DNA from 2 places in the Streptomyces sp. GLSS-08 genome. Region 2 is predicted to be linked to the other one. Evidence: riboswitches for the same ligand, from Rfam matches in the RefSeq annotation. Region 2 holds a riboswitch; the other holds the start of a gene.
The links. A riboswitch is a leader RNA that binds a small molecule or an ion and turns the genes downstream of it on or off. The one in region 2 is predicted to bind glycine.
Positions count from the first base shown of each region.

Region 1: it holds a riboswitch for glycine, as region 2 does, so the genes downstream of both, gcvP (aminomethyl-transferring glycine dehydrogenase) here and gcvT (glycine cleavage system aminomethyltransferase GcvT) in region 2, are expected to answer to the same signal.

Region 1 covers NZ_JBWJAQ010000034.1:10,231-15,631, forward strand. Annotated here, with positions in the region: gene AC0ZLC_RS33050 (DNA polymerase IV) at 1-306, shown strand, start outside; gene AC0ZLC_RS33055 (PRC-barrel domain-containing protein) at 231-599, opposite strand; glycine riboswitch at 716-810, shown strand; gene gcvP (aminomethyl-transferring glycine dehydrogenase) at 991-3,876, shown strand; gene AC0ZLC_RS33065 (DUF5999 family protein) at 3,974-4,180, opposite strand; gene AC0ZLC_RS33070 (hypothetical protein) at 4,586-5,170, opposite strand.
Region 2 covers NZ_JBWJAQ010000024.1:67,263-72,663, reverse strand. Annotated here, with positions in the region: gene gcvH (glycine cleavage system protein GcvH) at 1-131, opposite strand, end outside; gene gcvT (glycine cleavage system aminomethyltransferase GcvT) at 353-1,471, opposite strand; glycine riboswitch at 1,506-1,618, opposite strand; glycine riboswitch at 1,619-1,716, opposite strand; gene AC0ZLC_RS30180 (AAA family ATPase) at 1,909-2,583, shown strand; gene AC0ZLC_RS30175 (enhanced serine sensitivity protein SseB) at 2,651-3,424, shown strand; gene AC0ZLC_RS30170 (enhanced serine sensitivity protein SseB C-terminal domain-containing protein) at 3,628-4,425, shown strand; gene AC0ZLC_RS30165 (ABC transporter permease) at 4,797-5,401, shown strand, end outside.

The DNA of each region.
Region 1 (5,401 bases), on a different contig from region 2:
GGGCACGGCTGGGTCCAGGGCAGTGGACTCGGGCGGGTGACCGTGCGGTTCGAGACGCCGTACTCGCAACCGGGGCGGGTGCGGACGTTCCGGACCGAGGATCCCGCACTGGAGCCGGCGGACCCGCTGCCCCTGGTCGCGGGGGCGCCACAGACCGCGGTCCCGGCGGAGGCCGCCTGGCCGGTGCCGGGTGGGACGGATGCGGAGGAGGTGTCAGGGGGACGGGCCGGTCAGGCCTCGTCCGAACCGGCGAGCGTGCCGAAGTCGCGGTCCGGCGGGGGAGGGGACGCCAGGTCGAGCCCGTAGTGGTGGTAGAGCTGGAGTTCCTGTTCCGGAGAGAGGTGGCGGCCGACACCGAAGTCGGGCGCGTCCTTGATGAGGGCACGGTCGAAGGGGACCCGGAGCGTGCCCTCCACGACCTCGCTGGGCTCCAGCGGCACGAAGGCGTCCCGGCTGAACAGACCCGTGCGTATGGCCGCCCACTCGGGCATCCCGGTGGCGTCGTCGAGGTACACCTCGTCGACCGTGCCGATCTTGGTGCCCTTGCGGTCGAACGCCTTGCGGCCGATCAGGTTGCGCGGATCGATGTCGGTCTGCACGGGCCCTCCTCGTGGGCGCAAAACTCATCCGTAAGCACTACGAAAGAGCACATTCAGGAAGGTGGCCACTCGAAAGCCCGTGCGCTGTCCTCGCTGGTAGGCTGGCAAACGGCTGCTGACCCCGTGCGGGAGAGTCCTCCGGCGAGACCGGAGGCGCCGAAGGAGCAAATCCTCCCCGGAATCTCTCAGGCACACGTACCGCACGGACGAGGTCACTCTGGAAAGCAGGGCGGGTGTCGTCGGCTCCCGTCCTCACCGACGGTGAAAACCGGGTCGTCAGCTACGGCGGGCCGGTGAAGCTCTCAGGTTTGAGATGACAGAGGGGGAGGCCGTCGGGGTACCCGCGTCGTGGTACCCCCCGAAGGTCGCGTCAGACCAGGAGGCCTCCGCAATGACCGCCCATCGCATTCCGCTCTCCGAGCTCGAACAGGGCATCCCCTTCGAGCAGCGCCACATCGGGCCCGACCACGAGGCCCAGGCCAAGATGCTCGCGCAGGTCGGATACGGCTCGCTCGACGAGCTGACGGCCGCCGCGGTGCCGGACGTCATCAAGAACGCCGACGCGCTCGAGCTGCCCGGAGCCCGCACCGAGGCCGAGGTACTGACCGAGCTGCGCTCCCTCGCGGACCGCAACGAGGTGCTCGACTCGATGATCGGCCTCGGTTACTACGGCACCTTCACGCCGCCGGTGATCCTGCGCAACGTCATGGAGAACCCGGCCTGGTACACCGCCTACACCCCCTACCAGCCGGAGATCTCGCAGGGCCGCCTGGAGGCGCTGCTGAACTTCCAGACCGTCGTCGCCGAGCTGACCGGCCTGCCGACGTCCGGCGCCTCGCTGCTCGACGAGGGCACCGCCGCCGCCGAGGCGATGGCGCTGTCCCGGCGCATGGGCAAGAACAAGAAGGGCCTCTTCCTCGTCGACGCGGACACCCTCGCGCAGACCATCGCCGTCATCGAGACCCGCGCCGAGCCGACCGGCGCCGAGGTCGTGGTCGCCGACCTGAGCGAGGGCATTCCGGCCGACGTCGCCGGCCGCGAGATCAACGGCGTACTGGTCCAGTACCCGGGTGCCTCCGGTGCCGTACGCGACATCAAGCCCCTGATCGACCAGGCGCACGAGCTCGGCGCGGTGGTCACCGTCGCCGCGGACCTGCTCGCTCTGACCCTGCTCACCGCGCCCGGCGACCTCGGTGCCGACATCGCGGTCGGTACCACCCAGCGCTTCGGCGTCCCGATGGGCTTCGGCGGGCCGCACGCCGGTTACATGGCGGTGCGCGAGAAGTTCGCCCGCAGCCTGCCGGGCCGGCTCGTCGGCGTGTCCGTCGACGCGGACGGGCACAAGGCGTACCGCCTCGCCCTGCAGACCCGTGAGCAGCACATCCGCCGCGAGAAGGCCACCAGCAACATCTGTACCGCCCAGGTGCTGCTCGCCGTGATGGCGGGCATGTACGCGGTCTACCACGGCCCCGAGGGGCTCAGGACGATCGCCCGGCGTACGCACCGCTACGCCACGATCCTCGCCGCGGGCCTGGAGGCCGGCGGAGTGGAGGTCGTCCACGGCTCCTACTTCGACACGCTGACCGCGCGGGTGCCGGGCCGGGCCGCCGCGATCGTGGCCGCCGCCCGCGAGGGCGGGGTCAACCTGCACCTCGTCGACGCCGACCACGTGTCGATGGCCTGCGACGAGACCACCGGGCGCAAGCAGCTGGGCGCCGTCTGGACCGCCTTCGGCGTCGAGGCCGACATCGAGGCGCTGGACGCGTCGGCCGCCGACACGCTGCCCGAGGCGCTGCTGCGTACCGACGACTACCTCGCGCACCCGGTCTTCCACCTGTACCGCTCCGAGACCGCGATGCTGCGCTACCTGCGCAGGCTCTCGGACCGGGACTACGCGCTCGACCGCGGCATGATCCCGCTGGGCTCCTGCACGATGAAGCTCAACGCGACCACCGAGATGGAGCCGGTCACCTGGCCGGAGTTCGGGCAGCTGCACCCCTTCGCGCCCGCCGAGCAGGCGCAGGGCTATCTGACGCTCATCCGTGAGCTGGAGGAGCGGCTCGCCGAGGTCACCGGGTACGACAACGTGTCGCTGCAGCCCAACGCCGGTTCGCAGGGCGAGCTGGCGGGTCTGCTCGCCGTACGCGGATACCACCGTGCCAACGGTGACGATCAGCGCACCGTCTGCCTCATCCCGTCCTCCGCGCACGGCACCAACGCCGCCAGCGCCGTGATGGCCGGCATGAAGGTCGTCGTCGTCAAGACCGCCGGGGACGGCGAGATCGATGTCGAGGACCTGCGCGCCAAGATCGAGCAGTACCGCGACGAACTGTCCGTGCTGATGATCACGTACCCCTCCACGCACGGCGTCTTCGAGGAGCACGTCACCGACATCTGCGCCCAGGTGCACGAGGCGGGCGGGCAGGTGTACGTCGACGGCGCCAACCTGAACGCGCTGGTCGGCCTGGCCAAGCCGGGGCACTTCGGCGGCGACGTCTCGCACCTGAACCTGCACAAGACGTTCTGCATCCCGCACGGCGGCGGCGGTCCCGGCGTCGGACCGGTCGGCGTACGCGCGCACCTCGCGCCGTACCTGCCGAACCACCCCATGCAGCCGGCGGCCGGCCCGAAGACCGGTGTCGGCCCGGTCTCGGCCGCGCCCTGGGGTTCCGCCGGGATCCTGCCGATCTCCTGGGCGTACGTCCGGCTCATGGGCGGCGAGGGCCTCAAGCGGGCCACCCAGGTCGCCGTGCTGTCCGCGAACTACATCGCCAAGCGGCTGGAGCCGCACTACCCGGTGCTGTACACCGGGCCGGGCGGACTCGTCGCACACGAGTGCATCATCGACCTCCGGCCGCTGACCAAGGCGACCGGTGTGAGCGTCGACGACATCGCCAAGCGCCTGATCGACTACGGCTTCCACGCGCCGACGATGTCGTTCCCGGTCGCGGGGACGCTGATGATCGAGCCGACCGAGTCCGAGGACCTGGTGGAGCTCGACCGGTTCTGCGAGGCGATGATCGCCATCCGCGCCGAGATCGAGAAGGTCGGTTCCGGCGAGTGGCCGGCCGAGGACAACCCGCTGCGCGGGGCGCCGCACACCGCGGCGGCGCTGGGCGGCGACTGGGAGCACGCCTACAGCCGTGCCGAGGCGGTCTTCCCGGGCGCTGTCTCGGCGGCGGACAAGTACTGGCCGCCGGTGCGCCGGATCGACCAGGCGTACGGCGACCGCAACCTGGTCTGTTCCTGTCCGCCGCTGGACGCCTACGACGAGTAGTCGCCGCCGGGCGTACGTCGGGGCCGGTTCGGAGAGTGCGTCTCCGGGCCGGCCCCTCTCGTGCGCGGCGGCTGTCGCAGCAGGCCGCCCGTGCGGCTCAGGCGGCCGTCATCACCTGTCCCGTGCCCAGGGGGCGGTGCGGGGCGATGATCCGACCGTCGGGCAGGAGCTCACCGGTGTCCTCGAAGAGCACGACGCCGTTGCACAGCAGGCTCCACCCCTGTTCCGGGTGATGCGCCACATGGAGGGCGGCTTCCCGGTCGGCGGAGTCGGCTGTCGGACACGGTGGCTGGTGCTGGCACATGGATGGGATCTTTCGCTGGGTCGTGACGTATGAGCTGGCTGTCGTAGCTGTCCTGCGGCTCGGAACGCTGTCCATGGCCGCCCCCCGTCGACAAGTCGGTCTGGTACCAGTGTTGCCCCACGGGCGGCGATCCGCAGGGATTTGGCAGCAGCACTTCTCACAGGTTCATGACGCATCACCCGTGCGGACGGTTCACTCCAACTGCACTGTCTCTTCGGGTGGTTCGGGATAGCCGGATAGGGCTAGTCCGGACGGGGAAACGGGCCCGGCGACTCGTACGAGCGCGGGACAGCCCGGAAGAGCGGAGTGTCCCGCACAGGGCAGCGAAGTGCCCCGCAGCCGGGTCGACGGCTGCGGGGCGCGAGGCGTGACGGCGAGCTGCCGCCGAACCGGGCCCGGGCTTGCCTAGGCGGGCGAACCGAGCAGGGGTGCGGGTGTCACCCGGTGGGTGAGGACGGGCAGGAGTTCGGCGACACGGTGCGGACGGTGCGCCGCGATGCCGGGCGGAGCGGGGGCCAGCGGCACCAGCACATCGGTGGCGAGCGGGTGCCCCGTGCTGCTGTCCGCGACGCAGTCGCCGTGCAGCCACAGCGTGAGCATGTAGAGCTCCGGCACGGACAGGAGGCGCGGCTGGAAGGTCTGCTGCATGTTCTCCGCCTGGCGCAGGGCGCGCTCGGTGGAGGTGACGTACGGGCCCTCGAAGAAGTGGGAGAAGGCCCAGCCGTCGGGGGTCAGCATCGTCTCGGCGGCGGCCACCGCGCGCTCGCCGCCGCGGATCAGAAAGCGCCAGCCGGTGAGGCGGGTGGCGGCGGCGCCGGCGGGCGTGATCCGGTCAAGGACGTATACGGGCAAGGGGAGTTCGGGAGACACCGGTCCCTGGACGTTGCGCAGGGACGGGGTGTGCGCCTCGCGGACAGCGGTGGGGGAACCGAGTGCCGTGAGGACAGAGCGCAGGGCGGGCGCGGGAGCCGGGGGGACGTGCAGCGGCATGGTGGGTCGCCTCTCATTCGACAGGCAGGGTGGCGCGAGGGTGGGGGCGGGGGCGGACGACACTGTCAGCTCTCGGGGTCAGAGGGGCGGATGCGATGACGGCGTGCGCCTACTCTCTGCCTCGTTTGCAGAGTTTATACGACACGTGTTCACACAATGTTTCAGCTAGCTGTTCCGGGTATGAAGAACAAGCGCCTATTCGGTCGGCGAAAGGGGAGTTTGATCCCTGTT
Region 2 (5,401 bases):
AGCTGGACGAACACGACATCGCCGAGCGCGTTGGCCGCGTGCTCCGTGATGCCGACCGTCGAGACGCCGTCCTCGGCGGCCGACAGCCACTCGTGTTCCTTGCTGTAACGCAGCTGCTGGGGGTTGCTCATGGCCTGAATTCTCCTGTACGCGGGGGAGTGCTGATGAAGCGGGGACGTAGCTGAGCCGGACGGACGCGCCCGGCGCCGCTTCCGGCGCCCGGGGCAGGTGTCCGGCCCGGTACCCGGGCCGGTGTCACTTCCGGCACGTGGCCGGTGCCGAATCCGGTACCCGGGCCGGTGTCGTGGCCGGCGCCAGGGCCGGTGTCACGCGCGGCGCGCGGGGACCAGTGTCACTTCTGGCGCTTGTAGAACGGCAGCGCCACGACCTCGAACGGTTCGTGGCTGCCCCGGATGTCCACACCCACACCGGCCGTGCCGGGAGCGGCGTGCGTGGCGTCGACGTACGCCATGGCGACCGGCTTGCCGAGCGTCGGGGAGGGCGCGCCGGAGGTGACCTCGCCGATCACCTCACCGCCGGCGACGACGGAGTAGCCGGCGCGCGGCACGCGGCGGCCCTCGGCGACGAGCCCGACGAGCACGCGCGGCGGGTCGTCCTGCGCGCGGGCGGCGGCCGCGGACAGGGCCTCCCGGCCCACGAAGTCGCCCTCCTTCTCGAACTTCACGACCCGTCCGAGGCCCGCGTCGAAGGGGGTGAGCGACGTCGTCAGCTCGTGCCCGTACAGCGGCATGCCCGCCTCCAGGCGGAGCGTGTCGCGGCAGGACAGCCCGCAGGGGACGAGTCCGGCCGGGGTGCCCGCCTCGGTCAGCGCCTGCCACAGCTTCTCGGCGTCGGCCGGCGCCACGAACAGCTCGAAGCCGTCCTCGCCGGTGTAGCCGGTGCGCGCGATCAGCGCCGGGACGCCCGCGACCGTGCCGGGCAGACCCGCGTAGTACTTGAGGCCGTCGAGGTCGGCGTCGGTGAGGGACTTGAGGATGCCGGGGGACTCCGGGCCCTGGACCGCGATCAGCGCGTACGCGTCGCGGTCGTCGCGCACCTCGGCGTCGAAACCGGCGGCCCGCTCCGTCAGCGCGTCCAGCACCACCTGGGCGTTGGAGGCGTTCGCGACCACCATGTACTCCTGCTCCCCGAGCCGGTACACGATCAGGTCGTCGAGGATGCCGCCGTCCGGGCGGACGATCATGGTGTAGCGGGCGCGGCCGACCCCGACCGAGGCGATGTTGCCGACGAGGGCGAAGTTCAGGAAGGCGGCGGCCTGCGGTCCGGTGACCGTGATCTCGCCCATGTGGGAGAGGTCGAAGAGACCGGCCCGGGTGCGCACGGCGAGGTGCTCGTCGCGCTCGGAGCCGTAGCGCAGGGGCATGTCCCAGCCGGCGAAGTCGGTCATCGTCGCGCCGAGCGAGCGGTGCAGGGCGTCGAGCGCGGTGTGACGGGGGGCGTTACTGCTCATCGGTGGGGCTCCCAAGGCATGACGGCGAGGTCGTTCCTCCCCATCTGTCATCGGAACCTGAGAGGTTCATCACGACCCGGCGAACCGGTGGTCGTGACTTGCACCTTGGGTGGAGCCACTGGTCAGCGGCCCGCTTTTCAGATGTGCCTCGCCCGCGCGGTAACGGGGCCTGAGAGATTCAAGGGAGGGACTTGCTCCTTCGGCGCCCGGGGACCGATGCCCCGGGACTCTCCCGCGCGGATTCAAGCGGCCGGTATGCAGTTGGCGGGCACATCATTGCACGCATCCGTGAAACCCGGCAGGGGCGCCCTGTCCGGCCGGCGGCAAAGGACCTGTGACCGGTCTGTGGCAGGACGAGGACGGAAACGAGAGGCGTTCCGCATTACCTTCTCTTTACACTCGAATGGGATGGGACTCCGGATCCGAGGGGGAGGACGATCAGGGTGAACAGGACCACGGCGTACGTGACGGGTTCGGGACTCGCGCTGCCCGAACAGCCCGGTGTCCCGGCCCGGGAGGCGTGCGGACCGATGCCGGGACCCGTCGTCCGCGATCTGCGCGAGCGCGCGGGACACAGCCCGCACGGCCTGTCCTTCGGCGCGTCCGACGTGGTCGTGGTGACCGGTCTGCCCGGCAGCGGCAAGTCGACGCTGATGCGCCGGGCCGTGCGCGGCGCGCGCGTCGACTCCCAGGACACCCGCGACCGCTGGGACACCCGGCTGTCCCGCTTCCTGCCGTACGCGCTCTACCGCCCCGTCGTCCGGCTCGCGCACTACACCGGGCTGCACCGCACGCTGCGCTCGGGCGCCGGCGTCGTCGTGCACGACTGCGGCACACAGGTCTGGGTGCGCCGCTGGCTCGCCCGCGAGGCCCGCCGCCGGGGCGGCACCCTGCACCTGCTGCTCCTCGACGTCGCGCCGGACACCGCCCTGGACGGCCAGCGCGAGCGCGGGCGCGGCGTCTCGCGCTACGCGTTCCTGCGCCACCGCCGGGCGGCCGGGTTGCTGCTGCGGTCCGTCGAGAAGGGGGATCTGCCGCAGGGCTGCGGCTCGGCGGTCCTCATCGACCGGGCGGCGGCGGACGTGCTGCGCCGGATCGACTTCGGCGACTGACCCCCCGTACGCGCCCACCGGTTAGGGTTTCCAGCCGGAACAGCGGTTCACAGCAGGCGGTAGACAGATGGACTTCCCGGCACAGGCGTACCCGCACCCCCATCCGCACGGCGGATGGCCAGGCAACGAACTGGAGGAGGTCCTCTCCGCGTCCCTCGGAGTGCCGTCGGCCGGTGCCCGGATCGTCGAGGTCCTCGGCCGCAGCTTCCTGTGGATCCCGCTGCCGAACGGCGGCGGCCCGCACAGCGGACCGCTCGACCTGCCCATGCTGGAGATCGAAGGGCAGGCGTACGTCCCGGTCTTCAGCTCGGAGGAGCAGTTCCGCCAGGCCGTCGGCGCCCACATGGCGTACACGATCGCGCCCGCCGTCGAGTTCGCGCGCGGACTGCCCCCGCAGGTGGGGCTCGCGGTCAACCCGGACGGCGTGGTCGGCGTGCCGCTCCCGCCGCCCGCCGTCGCCGAACTGTGCCGCACCGGGCGGACCCCGCTGGACGGACCCGCGAGCGGCGGCCGGGTCCGGCTGTTCGAACCCGACTGGCAGGACGACCCGGTCGACTTCCTGTCCGCGGCGTCGGCCGAGTTCGCCGCCACCGGTGTGGTGCTGACCGCCCGCCGCTGCCTGGCCAGCATCGAGGGCGGCGACCCGGTGATGTTCGTCGGTGTCGAACTGTCCGAATGGGAGGGCCCGGCACGGACGTACCCGCTGGACGCCCTCGGCCGGGCGCTCGGCCGGGTCCCGGTGGACCGGCCGGTGAACCTGGTCCTCCTCGACGTCGCCCAGGACCCGGTGGGCGACTGGATGCGCGCCCGGGTGCGGCCCTTCTACCTGCGGGAGCACTGAGCGGGCGGGACCCGCGCCGGGCCGGGCACCCGGCGCCACGCCGGCCGGCGAAGCCGTGCGTCAAGTTCCTGTCAGGAACGCCGCTTAAGCTGGTTTCATGGCTCGGTCGAGGTGGTGACGCGCTCCCGGACGGGATGCCGTGCGAACGCCCCGGGGGCGATGGGGGAGTTCATGATGATCTGTTCGCGAAGGGGCGGTTGAGGGTGAGCGCGTCGGGCACGGCCGCGGCCGGGCAGGTCGAGCACATGCTGCGCCAGGTGACTCCCGGGCGCTACGACGCCTACGAGGCGCTCCTCCGCGCGCTCGCGAACCCGTCGAACGGCCAGATCTGGATGCTGCTCTGGCACGGCCAGGCGGGCTCGCCGGACGCCCAGTACGGGAACATGGAGGTGGGCGGCTACGGCTACGCCCCCTGCGTGACCTCGGCTCAGGAGCTGTCCGCCAGCGGCTGGAACCGCTCGTACGAGGTCGTCGACGGCCTGGACGTCGCCCGCACCCTCTACCCCGACCACTTCGGTCTCTGGCTGAACCCGCACGCCCCCGGCGGCGGAGTCGGCATCCCCTGGCTGGACCTGCGGCGCATCGCCACCGGCCTCGAGCGCCAGCCGACGGGACCGCTGCGGCTGTCCGAACCCGGCATCGAGATCCCGCAGTTCTACGCCCTCCTCACGCAGAACGCGCACCGCACCTCCGCCGTGCGCTCGCTGCGCCGCGCCTGGGTGCAGCCCGCCCTCGGCGCGCCCTACCTGGCCATCGGACTCGACGTCTACGACACTTCCCCGTCCGCCGTCGACTCGGTGCGGGCGATGATGCAGCAGTCGATCGGCGCGGTCCCCGACGGGCTGCCCGTGTCGACCGTCGCCATGTCCGACGAGTACGACCCGGTGGCGATGTGGCTGCGCGCCAGGGCGCGGCCCTTCTACGACCGTGAGGCGCACGCGGCGCCCGCCCAGGCGCCGGCGGCCGGCGGGTACGGCTACCCGCAGCCCCGGCCGTACTGACCCCGAAAGCCGTCGCCAGAACGGCGCCCGGCCGCGTCTCTTCGACGTGCCACCGGGCGCTGACCAGCGCGCTCGAAGGCGAAAGGGCGTGATGTCCGCGTTGCGGACGAGGCGACGGGATAACGACCGCCGTGGACCCTTGTGGCCCAATTGCCCCGTGTCCGACCCCCGTTACCCGCCGTCCGGATAACGGAACCCCCCTGCCCGCATCACGTTTAGGCATCCATTCACCGTCAAGTCTGGCAACAGATCGCCGAGGCGTTAAAGACTCCCGGTCCAGGGGTGTTCGCCCCTTTGTACGACGGACTGATCATGCCGCTACAGCGGCACGTGTGGGCCGGCTACCGCCGGTTGAGAGGGGTCCCTGCCAGATGACGGCACCATTGCACGAGCCGACCGCTGAAGCGGCCCCGAGCGCGGCCGAGGAAGCGGCGGTGGTCAGCGCCGATCCGAAGGCGGTTCAAGGACGCTCCCTCGGCCGGATCGCCTGGGAGCGCCTCAAGCGGGACAAGCTCGCACTCACGGGCGGTGTCGTCGTCCTCCTGCTCATCGCGGTCGCGATCCTCGCCCCAGTGATCGCCAACCTGATCGGCCAGGATCCCGAGTCCCACCACGAGGACCTGATCGACCCGCTGTTCTCCACGCCCACCGGCTCGCTGGGCGGCATCAGCGGCGACCACCTCTTCGGCGTCGAACCGGTGAGCGGCCGCGACATCTTCGCCCGCATCATCTACGGAGCCCGCATCTCGCTCCTCGTGGGCTTCCTGTCCGCCCTGGTCGCCGTGGTCCTCGGGACCGTCCTCGGCATCCTGGCGGGCTTCTTCGGAGGCTGGGTGGACGCGGCCATCAGCCGCGTGATGGACGGTCTCCTGGCCTTCCCGCAGCTGCTGTTCATCATCGCCCTCGTCTCGGTCATGCCGAACGAGATGCTGGGCCTGACGGGTACCGGCGTGCGCCTGTTCGTCATGATCCTGGT